DNA from 4 places in the Streptomyces sp. NPDC002324 genome. Region 2 is predicted to be linked to each of the others. Evidence: riboswitches for the same ligand, from Rfam matches in the RefSeq annotation. Region 2 holds a riboswitch; each other region holds the start of a gene.
The links. Region 2 has a riboswitch for cyclic di-AMP ahead of ACWCRJ_RS39005 (M23 family metallopeptidase). Riboswitches for the same ligand answer to the same signal wherever they lie in the genome.
Positions count from the first base shown of each region.

Region 1: another riboswitch for cyclic di-AMP. It lies ahead of ACWCRJ_RS08180 (NlpC/P60 family protein); the one in region 2 lies ahead of ACWCRJ_RS39005 (M23 family metallopeptidase).
Region 3: another riboswitch for cyclic di-AMP. It lies ahead of ACWCRJ_RS09340 (M23 family metallopeptidase); the one in region 2 lies ahead of ACWCRJ_RS39005 (M23 family metallopeptidase).
Region 4: another riboswitch for cyclic di-AMP. It lies ahead of ACWCRJ_RS03605 (C40 family peptidase); the one in region 2 lies ahead of ACWCRJ_RS39005 (M23 family metallopeptidase).

Region 1 is NZ_JBSFCF010000004.1:143,311-146,509, reverse strand. It holds gene ACWCRJ_RS08185 (hypothetical protein) at 1-105, shown strand, start outside; gene ACWCRJ_RS08180 (NlpC/P60 family protein) at 133-1,407, opposite strand; cyclic di-AMP (ydaO/yuaA leader) riboswitch at 1,417-1,590, opposite strand; gene pcrA (DNA helicase PcrA) at 1,832-3,199, shown strand, end outside.
Region 2 is NZ_JBSFCF010000049.1:1,068-4,266, forward strand. It holds gene ACWCRJ_RS39000 (aldo/keto reductase) at 1-52, opposite strand, end outside; gene ACWCRJ_RS39005 (M23 family metallopeptidase) at 235-1,302, opposite strand; cyclic di-AMP (ydaO/yuaA leader) riboswitch at 1,313-1,474, opposite strand; gene ACWCRJ_RS39010 (PP2C family protein-serine/threonine phosphatase) at 1,747-2,859, opposite strand; gene ACWCRJ_RS39015 (GTP cyclohydrolase II) at 3,016-3,199, opposite strand, start outside.
Region 3 is NZ_JBSFCF010000005.1:45,972-49,170, reverse strand. It holds gene ACWCRJ_RS09345 (GntR family transcriptional regulator) at 1-423, opposite strand, end outside; gene ACWCRJ_RS09340 (M23 family metallopeptidase) at 628-1,416, opposite strand; cyclic di-AMP (ydaO/yuaA leader) riboswitch at 1,430-1,601, opposite strand; gene ACWCRJ_RS09335 (M16 family metallopeptidase) at 1,817-3,199, opposite strand, start outside.
Region 4 is NZ_JBSFCF010000002.1:124,106-127,304, reverse strand. It holds gene ACWCRJ_RS03620 (hypothetical protein) at 1-226, shown strand, start outside; gene ACWCRJ_RS03615 (ATP-dependent Clp protease proteolytic subunit) at 454-1,140, shown strand; gene ACWCRJ_RS03610 (hypothetical protein) at 1,148-1,465, shown strand; cyclic di-AMP (ydaO/yuaA leader) riboswitch at 1,859-2,029, shown strand; gene ACWCRJ_RS03605 (C40 family peptidase) at 2,033-2,506, shown strand; gene ACWCRJ_RS03600 (DUF6328 family protein) at 2,583-3,170, shown strand; gene ACWCRJ_RS03595 (ATP-binding protein) at 3,142-3,199, opposite strand, start outside.

The DNA of each region.
Region 1 (3,199 bases), on a different contig from region 2:
CTGGTCTACGTGAAACGGGACGAAGAGACGGTGGAGAAGCCGCTGTTCGGCCTGGTGGGCGCGCTGACCATCGCGAACATCTTCATCGCGGTGCTCTGGACCTGACGGCGCGCCCCCGGGTCGACCGTGCGGCTACGCAGGCCGCACCACGCTGTGCACCGACGACTCGCCGTCGTGGAAGACCGACTCCTCGCGGACGTAGGTGCCCGGCTTCGGGGCGTGGATCATCATGCCGTTGCCTATGTAGAGGCCGACATGGCCGATGTTGTCGTAGAAGAAGACCAGGTCGCCGGGCCTGGCCTCGGCGAGGGGGACCGTGGTGCCGGCGGTGAGCTGATCGAAGGTGGTGCGGGGGAGGTCGACGCCGGCGGCCTTCCAGGCGGCCTGGGTGAGCCCGGAGCAGTCGTAGGAGCCGGGGCCGGTGGCGCCCCAGACGTACGGCTTGCCGATCTGCGCGCGGGCGAAGGCGATGGCCCTGTCGGCCTTCGCGGCATAGGTGAAGTCCTCGGCCGGGAGGGTGGTCCCGGAGGTGGCGCCGGTGGACGTCTCCGTGCCGGTGGACGTGTCCTCCCAGGTGTCCTGCGATCCCTGGCCTTCCTGCGATCCCCGGCCTGGCTGTTGTGATCCCTGGCCTTCCTGCGATCCCTGACCCTCCTGGGCAGGCGGGGCTTCCCGCGTCTCCACGGTCGTCGCCCGTGCCGCCTGCTGTCGCGCGAGTTCCTCCGCCTTGCGGTCGGCCTCCTCCCGCTCGCGCTGTTCGATCGCGGCGAGCCGGGCCCTCTCCTCGGCGGTGAGGCCGGCGAGCAGCTCACGGGCCTGGGCGAGCTTCGCCTGGACCTTGGCCTTGCCGGCCTTGAGCCTGTTCTGCGACTCGGTGAGCTGTTCGAGGCTGTCGCTCGCCTCCTGGCGCTGATCCGCCGCCTCGGCCTGCTCGGTGACGTACGCGCCGACGGCCTCCTGCCGGCGGTCTGCCGAACGGTCCGTCAACTGGTTCTGGTCGAGGTAGCCCTGCGGGTCGCCCGCCAGCAGCGGCGAGGCCAGGTCGGGGGCCGCCGCGCCCGTGCGGTACTGGGGCGCGGTGAAGGAACCGAGTTCCTCCCGCGTCTCGTTGAGCTTCTCCGTGCGCTTGGCGACGCCGTCGAGAAGGGTGTCGACCTGTTTCTTCTGCCTGGCCGTCTTCTCCTTGGCCCCGTAGTAGTTCTCGGTCGCCGAACCGGCCTGGCGGTAGAGGGCGTCGACCTTCTTCTCGACTTCCTCCAGGCTCGGCTTGTCGTCGGTCGAGGGCGCGGCCGTGGCGGTGCCCGACTGGGAGAGCAGGGCCACCGAGGTGAGGGCGGCGGTGGCGAGAGCGGGGGTGCGTATGCCCGCGCGCGTTCCGGCCGGACGCGGCTTGCGGTGCGGCGCCATGGTGCGGCGTCTCCTTCCGTTGTCCGCCTACCGAGTTAGCTGTCGGGTTCGGGCGCAAGCTTCGGAAGGTTTGCCCTACGGCCCTCGCCGCGCGCGGCGGTCGGGTCGATTCACCCCGGAGAACGGTGGGTCCCCGGCTCCGGGCGCCTCGGGGAGGCGTACCGGACTCGGCGGAGGTCGTGCGGCCCGGCGACGTTCGCCGGTTGGGTCGTACGGCCCAGAAGAAAAAGTTAGCCAACTCGTGTGGCTCGTGTGAAGGTTGATGTGCGATATGCCCGATACGTTTTCGTGACCTTAGCCTCTTCGGCGCGACAAACGGTAGGCTCGATCGCTCACCGTCGCACGGCGGTCGCGGTAGGTGGCGGGGGCGGACTTTCCGGGGCGGCCTCTCGCTGTCAGTGCGGGCGCCTAGACTCGGAGAGCGATGAGCAGCCTCTTTGACGACAGCTTCCTGGCGGACCTCCAGGCCCCCCGCGGCCATGCGGAGGAGCCCCCGCCGCCACCCGAGGACGATCACGTACCGGAGCCGCTTCCGGACGATCTGTTCGGTGGGAAGTTCGACGTGCCCCCGGACCGGGACGCGTACTACCGCGACGGAGCCCCCCGTCCCGCCCTGGACGCGGCGGCCCTCCTGGACGGGCTGAACGAGAACCAGCGCGCGGCCGTGGTCCACGCGGGTTCGCCCCTGCTTATCGTGGCCGGAGCCGGCTCCGGCAAGACCCGGGTGCTCACCCACCGCATCGCGCACCTGCTCGGCGAGCGGCGCGTCCACCCGGGCCAGATCCTCGCGATCACCTTCACCAACAAGGCCGCGGGCGAGATGAAGGAGCGCGTCGAGCAGCTCGTCGGACCGCGCGCGAACGCGATGTGGGTCATGACCTTCCACAGCGCGTGTGTACGGATCCTGCGGCGCGAGTCGAAGAAGCTTGGCTTCACGTCCTCCTTCTCGATCTACGACGCCGCCGACAGCAAGCGCCTGATGGCGCTCGTCTGCCGTGACCTGGACCTCGATCCGAAGCGTTTCCCGCCCAAGTCCTTCAGCGCCAAGATCTCGAATCTGAAGAACGAGCTGATCGACGAGGAGGACTTCGCCGCCCAGGCCACCGACGGCTTCGAGAAGACCCTCGCCCAGGCCTACGCGCTCTACCAGTCCCGCCTCCGTGAGGCGAACGCGCTCGACTTCGACGACCTGATCATGACGACGGTCAATCTGCTGCGCGCCTTCCCCGATGTCGCCGAGCACTACCGCCGCCGCTTCCGCCACGTCCTCGTGGACGAGTACCAGGACACCAACCACGCCCAGTACGCTCTGGTCAGAGAGCTGGTCGGCACCTCCGAGCACCCCGTGGACGTGCCGCCCAACGAGTGGGACGTACCGCCCGCCGAACTCTGTGTCGTGGGTGACGCCGACCAGTCGATCTACGCCTTCCGTGGCGCGACCATCCGCAACATCCTCCAGTTCGAGGAGGACTACCCGGACGCGACGACGATCCTGCTGGAGCAGAACTACCGCTCCACCCAGACGATCCTGAGCGCGGCCAATGCGGTCATCGAGCGCAACGAGTCCCGCCGCCCGAAGAACCTGTGGACGAACGCGGGCGCGGGCGCGCAGATCACCGGCTATGTCGCCGACACCGAGCACGACGAGGCCCAGTTCGTCGCCGACGAGATAGACCGGTTGACGGACGCGGGCGACGCGAAGGCCGGCGACGTCGCCGTCTTCTACCGTACGAACGCCCAGTCCCGTGTCTTCGAAGAGGTGTTCATCCGCGTCGGCCTGCCCTACAAGGTC
Region 2 (3,199 bases):
AGAGCGGGAAGACCTCGATGTCGGACGTGCCCAGCTTGCGAAGAGAAGTCATGTGCAACGTCAACCGTCGCGGCGGACGCCCGCATTCCGCGCCGGCGTGAACGCCATGTGAAGCCGTGGGGCGGCAAGGGGTCGGGGGCCGCGGCGGAAGCGGTCGCCGGCACGCGCGTATGACGAACGCCGCGCGGTCCTCACGGACTCACGCGGCGTCGCCGCTTCGTTCTCCGACCGGCTCTACGGGGTCAGACCCTTGCTGCGCAGCCACGCCGCCGGGTCGATGCCGCTGGCCGAGCCGCCCGGGTGGACCTCCATGTGGAGGTGGGCGCCGGTGACGTTGCCGGTGGCGCCCACGCGGCCGATGACGTCGCCGGTGGCGACCTTCTGGCCGACGCTGACACCGATGGAGGACTGGTGGGCGTACCAGATCTCGGTGCCGTCATCGAGGGTGAGGACGGTCTTGTAGCCGTAGGAGCCCTCGTAGCCGGCCTGCGTGATGGTGCCGCTGTGGACGGCCTTGATCAGGGTGCCGGTCGGGGCGGCGAAGTCGAGGCCGGTGTGGTATCCGGAGGACCAGTAGGGGCCGGCCTGACCGAAGGTGGAGGTGAGGGTGTACGAGGAGGTCGGCAGCGTGAACTGCTTGGCGAGGGAGGCGAGACGCTCCGCTTCCTTCTTCGCCGCGGCCTCCTCGGCCGCCTTCTTCTCGGCGGCGGCCTCCTTGGCCTCGGCTTCCTTCTTCTCCTTGGCGGCCAGCTCGGCGGCCTTGTCCGCGGCGGCGGTCTGGGCGGCCTCGGCGGCGGCCTTGTCGAAGGCGTCCTGCTGGGACTCGGCCTGCGCCATGATGCGGGCGCGCAGCGCCTCACCGGCGTCGGCGGTGCCCTGTTCGGTGTCGGCGGCCGTCAGGCCGGCGCTGCTGAGGGGGGATCTGGAGGCCTCGGGCTCCGGCTGGTCGGCCTCGTCCTCGTCCTCGAAGACCGAGCCGACGTTCGGCATGTCGGGCATCGAGATGGACACGGGGGCCTTGCCGGACTGCGCGCTGGCCATGCCGGCGCCGCTGACGGCGGCTATGACACCGACACCGAGAACCGTGGAGCTGCGGGCGAGACCGCCACGAGCGAGTACGCCGGTCTTCTTGGCGACGCGGTGCCGACCGCGAGCGGGGCGAAGGGAGTCCTCACTGGGATTCCACTCCTGCCAGGGGCCCTCGTTGTCGCTGTTGTAGCTGCCGTAGCCGAACGTCTGGCTCTCGCCGTCACGCTGGTCGGGCACGAACGGGGCTTCGGTCGCGGACCGGTTCGACGCCACGTGGGCGTACTCCTTCCTTCCTCCTCGCCTACCGGGTTAGCTGACGGGTTCGGAGCAGGAAGGTCTCCTACGCGCGTAAACCGGTCGTGCGCACTGCCACGACGGTCTCCGTGCGATTCACCCCAGGGTGGTGGTTCCCCGGTTCCCTTGCGGGATTCGGCGCGTGAGCACGGAGCCGTCTCTTGTGACGGCTGGGACGACCGCGCTGCGTTATCGAACGTTAATAGACGCGAGTACTCCATTCCAAGCTGTTCCGAATGATCGTTCCGGCGTTCCCGGTGGACTTTACGGGTCATGAGGGGTTTAAAACGGGCGAGTTGACTTGCCTCACGAGTAACAAAAGTTCTGACGCCATATCAGCAGACCTACGGAAGACGGTCGAACAAACACGTTCGGTGACATTCGGTGACAGGAGCGCCTCCGAGCCTCCGTGCCTGCCGGATGTCACGGGCGGCGGACCGCCAGAAGGGCCATGTCGTCCGTCGTGCGGTCGCCCGTGTGCCGGCGCACCTCGTCCGCCAGGGTCGTCAAGAGGGCGCGCGGGGCGGAGAAGACCCTGCCGGACAGGCGCTCGGCCGGGTCGTAGAAGGCACCGCGCGCGTCCCGCGCCTCGGAGAGACCGTCCGTGTAGAACAACAGCGTGGCGCCGGGCGGAAATTCGGCCTCCTCCGCGCGGTCGGGCCAGGCGCCCAGGTCCTCCATGCCCAGCGGGAGGGCCGGCCGCCGGGCGTCCAGGGTGCACAGGGTGCCGTCGGCGAGCAGCAACAAAGGCGACGGATGCCCCCGGTTGACGATCCGGGCGCGTCCGGCCCCGTGCGGGAACTCCGCCAGAACCGCCGTCACGAACCCCTCGTACTCCACCGCCGCGTCCCGCAGCGCGGCCTCCCGCCTGGTCGTCTCCCGGGCCAGCGCCCGCTCCAGCCGCTGGGCGACCGCTTCGAGCGTCGACTCCTGCTCGGCCGCCTCCCGGAACGCGCCGATCAGCACCGCCACCGCCGACACCGCGCCCAGCCCCTTGCCGCGCACATCGCCCACGATCACCCGTACGCCGTGGGGCGAGTCCTGCACCGCGTACAGATCACCCCCGATCGACGCCCCCGCCTGCGCGGCCTCGTACCGCGCGGCGATCTCCAGCCCGCCGATCCGCTCCTGCGGCACCGGCAGTACGGCCCGCTGCGCCGCCTCGGCGATCTCGCGGGCGGTGGCGAGCCGGGCGTCGCTGCGGCGGACGAGGCGGTTGATCAGTACGGCCAGTACGGCGACGGTGGCCACCGTGGCGATCTCGGTGATCGCGTCCACCTGACCCGTGTCGCCGTAGTAGCCGCGCACGGCGCTGACCCCGGCGACCGAGGCGATTCCGACGATCACCGTGCCGAGCAGCGAGAAGAGCGGGGCCGCCACCAGGGGCGAGGCGGTGAAGAAGGGGACGGCCGTGAACTCGCGCGGGGTGAAGTGGTCGTAGAAGAGGCCGATGGTGATGAGCAGGGCCGGGAGGACGCGAAGGAGCGTACGGACGTACGAGAGCCGCCACCCGCTCGGCTCCCTCACCCCCGCCACCCCTTCTCGCTGCCCACGGATACAGGGTTTCCGGCGATGGAGCCCGGGGCTAGTCGACGGGGCCGATTGGGCTAGCGGGAGGGGAGCCGGCAGGAGGGGCCGGCAGGAGGGGGAGGAGGGGCCGGCGGGAGGGAGCGGAGGGGGTGGACCCTGGATTCAGCCCGCGGTCAGTCCCGTCAGTCCCGTCAGCTCCGGCAGCTCCGGGAGGGGGAGCGTGTGCTGGGTCTGGAGGACTTTCGCGCGGAGGTAGCGCACGTTGTGGGCGGTGGTGAAGACGCCGGTGGGGACGCGGTGGCGGACGCCCATGCCCAGGTCGCGGAGCTGCTGCGCCTTGTCGGGG
Region 3 (3,199 bases), on a different contig from region 2:
AGGGCTGCCGGACGCCTGTGCGAGCGTCTCGTGGAACCAGCCCCCCAGGGAGCGCAGATCCTCGCTGGTGCCCCGCCTGGCCCGTTCCTGGCCCAGTCTGACCAGGCCGCGCAGCACCTTGAGGTGGGCCTCCGTGCGGCGCTGGGCGGCACGGGCGGCTCCCAGCGGCTCCAGCAGCATGCGCATCTCCAGCAGGTCGGCGGCCTCCTGCTCGGTCGGCTCGGCGACGCACGCGCCCGCGTGCCGGCGGGTCACCACGAAGCCCTCGGCCTCCAGCGTGCGCAGCGCCTCACGCACGGGGACCCGGCTGACGCCGTACCGGCGGGCGAGCAGTTCCTCGGTGAGACGGCTGCCGCGCTCGTAGACACCCGCGACGATGTCATCTCGGATCGCCGTGCATACCGAATGTGCCGGAATACGCATGACCGACCTCCGCCTTAATCCCCGTGAAACGTCGATGATTGACGTGTCTTCCAGCGACTCTATTGCAGCGAGCCGGAATTTCCGACGGCGGGCCGGAATCCAGGGATATTTTTTGGACAGGAGGTACGTCACGGGGCGTTCGCACAACGCGGAAAGCCCCGGCTCGATGAGCCGGGGCCTTCACCAGAAGCGTGGAGCGGTGTCTCAGACGTTCACACCGTGCGAGCGCAGGTAGGCGACGGGATCGATGTCCGAGCCGTACTCGGCCGTCGTCCGGGCCTCGAAGTGCAGGTGCGGGCCGGTGACGTTGCCGGTCGCGCCGGAGAGGCCGATCTGCTGGCCGGGGGTGACCGTCTGGCCGACGGAGACGCCGATGGACGACAGGTGGCCGTACTGGGTGTACGTGCCGTCGGCCATCCTGATGACGATGTTGTTGCCGTACGCCCCGCCCCAGCCCGCCTCCACGACGGTGCCGGAGCCGACCGCGAGGACGGCCGTGCCGGTGGCGGCGTGGAAGTCGACGCCGGTGTGGCTGCCGGAGGACCAGACGGCGCCGCCGGCCTTGTAGCCGGTGGAGATGTACGAGCCGCTGATGGGCGAGACGTAGGTGTTGAGGCGCTCGCGCTCGGCCGCGCGGGCGGCGCGGGCCTTGATCTCCTCGCGCTCCTTGGCGGCGGCACGTTCCTGCTCGGCCTTCTCGGCGGCGGCCTTGCGGGCCTCCTCCTGCGCCTTCTTCTTGACCTCAGCCACCTCGGCGGCCTGCTGCTGGGCAACGGCCTGGGCGTCCACCTGGTCGGCGACCGTGTCGCCGAGGACGATGATCTGGTTCAGGCCGGTCTGCTCGACCGCGGGCTCCTCCGCGGCGAGCGCGGGGCCTGCGAGGGTGCCGATGACACCGGTGGTGGTGAGAGCGGCTACGCCCACGTTCCTCGTGGTCGTGCGCTGTACACGGCCGGGACGGCGGTGCTTCCCAGGGGCGCGGGTGAACGCCATGAAGTGGCTGGTCCTTTCCTTCCTTCTCGCCTACCGGGTTAGCTGACGGGTTCGGAGCAGGAAGGTCTCCTACGGCTGCCCCTCGTTTCGCGTCGCTCGCGAAGGGCACCCGATTCACCCCAGGGGACTTCGGTGGGTCCCCGGCTCCCCGGGCTCGCGCCATGGGGATTCGGCGATGACTGTCCGGTGCCGCGGCTGCGGCGAACATCTGACGAACAGCCGGACCGACGCTAAGTGGACCGTCTTCGAAATAACAAACGGATCACAGGATTTGTTAACTACGCCACAGGTCAGACACACAACCTCCGCCATCAATACGGACAAACACGGGCCCTGGTGACTCTTCAGTCACCAGGGCCTCACACGTGCGTGTCCTTCTGTCCGGTTTCCCCTCGGATCCCTACTCGGCCGGTACGACGGTGACTTCACCGATCCCGAGGGCCCTGACCGGCTCCTCGATCTGCGCGGCGTCCCCGACGAGGACGGTCACCAGACGGTCCACCGGGAAGGCGTTCACAACGGCCGCGGTGGCCTCCACCGTGCCGGTGGCGGCGAGTTGGCGGTACAGCGTCGACTGGTAGTCGTCCGGCAGGAACTGCTCGACCTGGTCGGCCAGCGTGCCCGCCACGGCCGCCGCCGTCTCGAACTTGAGAGGGGCGACCCCGACGAGGTTCTGGACGGCGACGTCGCGCTCGGCGTCGGTCAGCCCCTCGGCGGCGAGGGTCCGCAGCACGGTCCACAGGTCGTCGAGCGCCGGCCCGGTGTTGGGCGTGTCGATGGAACCGCTGATGGCCAGCATCGCCGTGCCCGATCCCTCCGGCCCGGAACGCAGCACCTGACCGAACGCGCGCACCCCGTAGGTGTAGCCCTTCTCCTCCCGCAGGACGCGGTCCAGGCGGGAGGTGAGGGTGCCGCCGAGGCAGTAGGTGCCGAGCACCTGGGCCGGCCACACCCGGTCGTGCCGGTCGGCGCCCACCCGTCCGATGAGCAACTGGGTCTGCACGGAACCGGGACGGTCCACGATGATCACGCGCCCGGTGTCGTCGGCGCTCACCGCGGGGGCGACGCTCGGCTTGGCCGGGGAGCCGGTCCAGGCGCCCAGGGTGTCGCCCAGCAGCGTGTCGAGGTCGACCCCGGTGAGGTCGCCGACGACCACGGCGGTGGCCGTCGCGGGGCGCACGTGCCGCTCGTAGAAGGCGCGTACGGCCGCGGAGTCGATGCCCTCCACGGTCTCCTCGGTGCCCTGGCGGGGCCGCGACATGCGCGACGTGGCCGGGAACAGCTGCCGGGAGAGCTCCTTGGCGGCCCGGCGGCCCGGGTTGGCGGTCTCGTGCGGGATCTCGTCGAGCCTGTTGGCCACCAGACGCTCGATCTCGCCGTCGTCGAACGCGGGGGCCCGCAGGGCGTCGGCGAGCAGCCCCAGGGCCTTCTCCAGCCGCGACACGGGCACTTCGAGGGACAGGCGTACGCCGGGGTGGTCGGCGTGCGAGTCGAGGGTGGCGCCGCAGCGCTCCAGCTCGGCGGCGAACTCCTCGGCCGTGTGCTTGTCGGTGCCCTCGGAGAACGCCCGGGTCATGATGGTGGCGACACCGTCGAGGCCGGCCGGTTCGGCGTCCAGGGGCGCGTCGAGGACGACCTCGACGGCGACGACCTGCTGGCCGGGGCGGTGGCAGTGCAGCACGGTCAGGCCGTTGGCCAGGGTGCCGCGCTCGGGCGCCGGGAACGCCCAGGGGCGGGCGTCGCCGGCCTGGGGCTGCGGGTGGAATTCCATGCTCGCGAGCTC
Region 4 (3,199 bases), on a different contig from region 2:
GGCGGCCGACTTCCCCGAGGGCGCCAGGTTCAGCGGCACGGTTCGTATGCCCGGCACCGAGATGACGGAACTGACGGTCACCTTCAGCGTCGCCACGACGGAGGCCCCGGCCGCCCAGCGGATCAGCGCGCTCGAAGTCGCGGACGCCCTGAACGAACTCGCCGCCGCCCGCGGCTGGCCGCCGGTCACCTTCTACGGGACCCCGGCCCCCGCGCCGCTCAACTGATCGCCCGGATCCGATCCCACCAGACATTCAATTAGACATCCCACCAGACATCCCGCCGGAGATTCCCGAACCAGAAGTCCCCACCAAGGTCTCCACCAACGCCCCACCGAAGATCCCCGCGGAGCCCCGTTCCGCGGGGATCCGTTCGCTTTCAGCCGATCTCCCTCCTCCAGAGTCCGTACGTCCTGTACATTTTTTACGGAAGTCGATCAGAGGAGGCACACCCCATGCCCGAGAACCCACCGTCGGCCCGTCATGTGCTGCCCGAGTTCACCGAACGCACCAGCACGGGTCACCGGACGATGGATCCGTACTCGAAGCTGCTGGAGGAACGGATCGTGTTCCTCGGGACGCGGATCGACGACACGTCGGCGAACGACGTGATGGCGCAGTTCATGCACCTGGAGTACCAGGCGCCGGACCGGGACATCGCGCTGTACATCAATTCGCCCGGCGGCTCCTTCAGCGCGATGACGGCGCTCTACGACACGATCCGGTTCGTCACCTGTGACGTGGCGACGGTCTGCCTGGGGCAGGCGGGGTCGGCCGCCGCGGTGCTGCTGGCGGCGGGCACACCGGGCAAGCGTTCGATGCTGCCGGGGGCGCGCGTGCTGATCCACCAGCCGGCCCTGGCCGACCCGATCGAGGGGCAGGCGAGCGATCTGGCGCTCCAGGCCGAGGAGTTGACGCGCAACCGCCGGAACCTCGAGGAGATGCTCGTCCGGCACACGGGGCAGAGCCCGGAGCGGATCAGCGCCGACATCGAGCGGGACAAGTTCCTCGACGCCGAGGCGGCGGTGGCGTACGGCCTGGCCGACCGGGTGATCCGGAGCCGCAAGACCCCACCTACACCCCCCTCACCCCCACCACCCTCGTCCACGCCCCCCTCACTCCCGCTCCCCGGCGCGAGGTGAGGCGCGGATGCTCCCGCCCGAACTGCCGCCCCTGCCCGCGCTCACCCGCGCCGAGGCGGAACTGATCGACCGTTATCTGGACGTGGTGGACCTCCTCGGCCGGATCAATCCGGCCCGTCCGGGCGACACGTACCGCGGGCTGCGCGCGGCGCAGGCGCTCGTAGCGAAGGCGACCGCCCTGCGCGACGCGCTCGAACTGATGCACAGACGCGGGGAGAACGAGGTGCACGCCCCGACGCTCGCGCGGGCCCTGCGCATCCTGGACGGCGAGCGGCGCGCCGGCCGGGTGGCGCTGCCGCCGGAGGCGGAGGACTCCCCCGCCTGAGCCGTTCGCGTCACCCGCCTGAACCGATCGCGCATCGGGCGCCGTACTACTGACGGGGCGTCCGGTCCCGGCGCGACGCCCTCCGGTCGGCCTACCGCGATCGACCCATCGGCCCATACGTCGTGAGGACCTGTGAAGTTGCGCAAGATGCCTGGTACATGGGCGGAGTACTGCATTCCGGCGCTGGTGCGGACCTCCTCGACCACTGGGACACAACGAGGGAAAACGCCCTGTCCACCCGAACGGGCGAGTGGTGAGTAAGACCACAAATCCCCGGTTCCGTTGGGATTTTCGCACTTGAGTACGCCAAGATCCCTTCTCGACGACAAGCCCCCGCCGCAGCGGCGGGGCGATCCGGGTGGACGCCGAGTCCTGCCGCCGCCCGGTTACCGGTCGACAGAAGTGCATCGGCAGGAGTGGAGGACCCAAGCACGACGGGTCGCCGGAACGGTCACGCCATGACCGCGCCGAGCAGCCCTTGGGGTGAAGCCGCGTCAGCGGCCGGGCAACTTCGCCAGCCCGAATCCGACAGGTCATCCTTCACAGGCGGCTGACGAAGGGTTGCGCATGACTGCGCTGAATCGTGTCCCGTCGCTGTTGACCCGGGCCGGTACGGCCTCGGCTCTGACCATCGCCGCCGTCGGCGGCAGCATCGTGGTCCCGGGCGTCGCATCCGGCGCCGAGGCCGCCACGGTGGCGTCGAAGGCACTCAAGGTCGCGGCTTCCAAGAAGGGCTCCCCTTACAAGTACGGCGCCGTGGGTCCGGGCAGGTTCGACTGCTCGGGGCTGACGCTCTACTCGTTCAAGAAGGCGGGCAAGAAGCTGCCCCGTACTGCCCAGCAGCAGTACAACAAGACGAAGCACATCTCCGTGAGCAGCCGCAAGCTCGGAGATCTCGTCTTCTTCCACTCGGGCTCGAACGTCTACCACGTCGGTATCTACGCGGGGAAGGGAAAGATCTGGCACTCGCCGAAGACGGGTGACGTCGTCCGGCTGCAGAAGATCTGGACGAAGAGCGTCTGGTACGGCCGGGTCCGCTGACCCACCGCTGGGGGCGGCGGAACTGTCCGCCGCCCCCGCTGGCGTATGTCGTACACATGTGGTTACCCGTGCCGCCATGGCCGAGGAACCCACCCGCCCGGCACGTAACGAGACACCCCTCGAACGCGCCGATCGCAATTTCTCCGAGCTGCTCCAGGAGCTGCGGGTCACCCAGACCGGGGTGCAGATCCTCTTCGCGTTCCTGCTGACGCTGGCCTTCACCCCGCGCTTTCCGGACCTGGACACCTTCCAGCGTGTCACCTACGTGACCACCCTGTTGCTGGCCGTCCTCGCGGCGACGCTCTTCACCGCGCCGGCCGCCCTGCACCGCTCGCTCTTCCAGCAGAACGCCAAGCCCGCCATCGTCCAGGTCTCGTCCCGGTTGGCCACCGCGGGCCTGATCGTGCTGATGCCGGCCTTCACCGGCTCCGTCACGCTCGTCGTGGACGTGACGCTCAGCCGGACGGCCGGTGTCGCCGCCGGGTCCGGCACGCTCCTGGCGTGCCTGCTCCTGTGGGGCCTGCTCCCGAAACTGGTGGGACGCGCCTCGGGCCGCGACACCACGCCGCCGTCGCCACTCCCGCCGCCGACGCCCCTGCCGCCCCCGACGCCACCGGTCGAGGACGACAGCCCCGTCAGGTCTCCGGCGGACCACCTGCGGTGACCGGCTGGACGGGGAGCGTCCACGGAAGT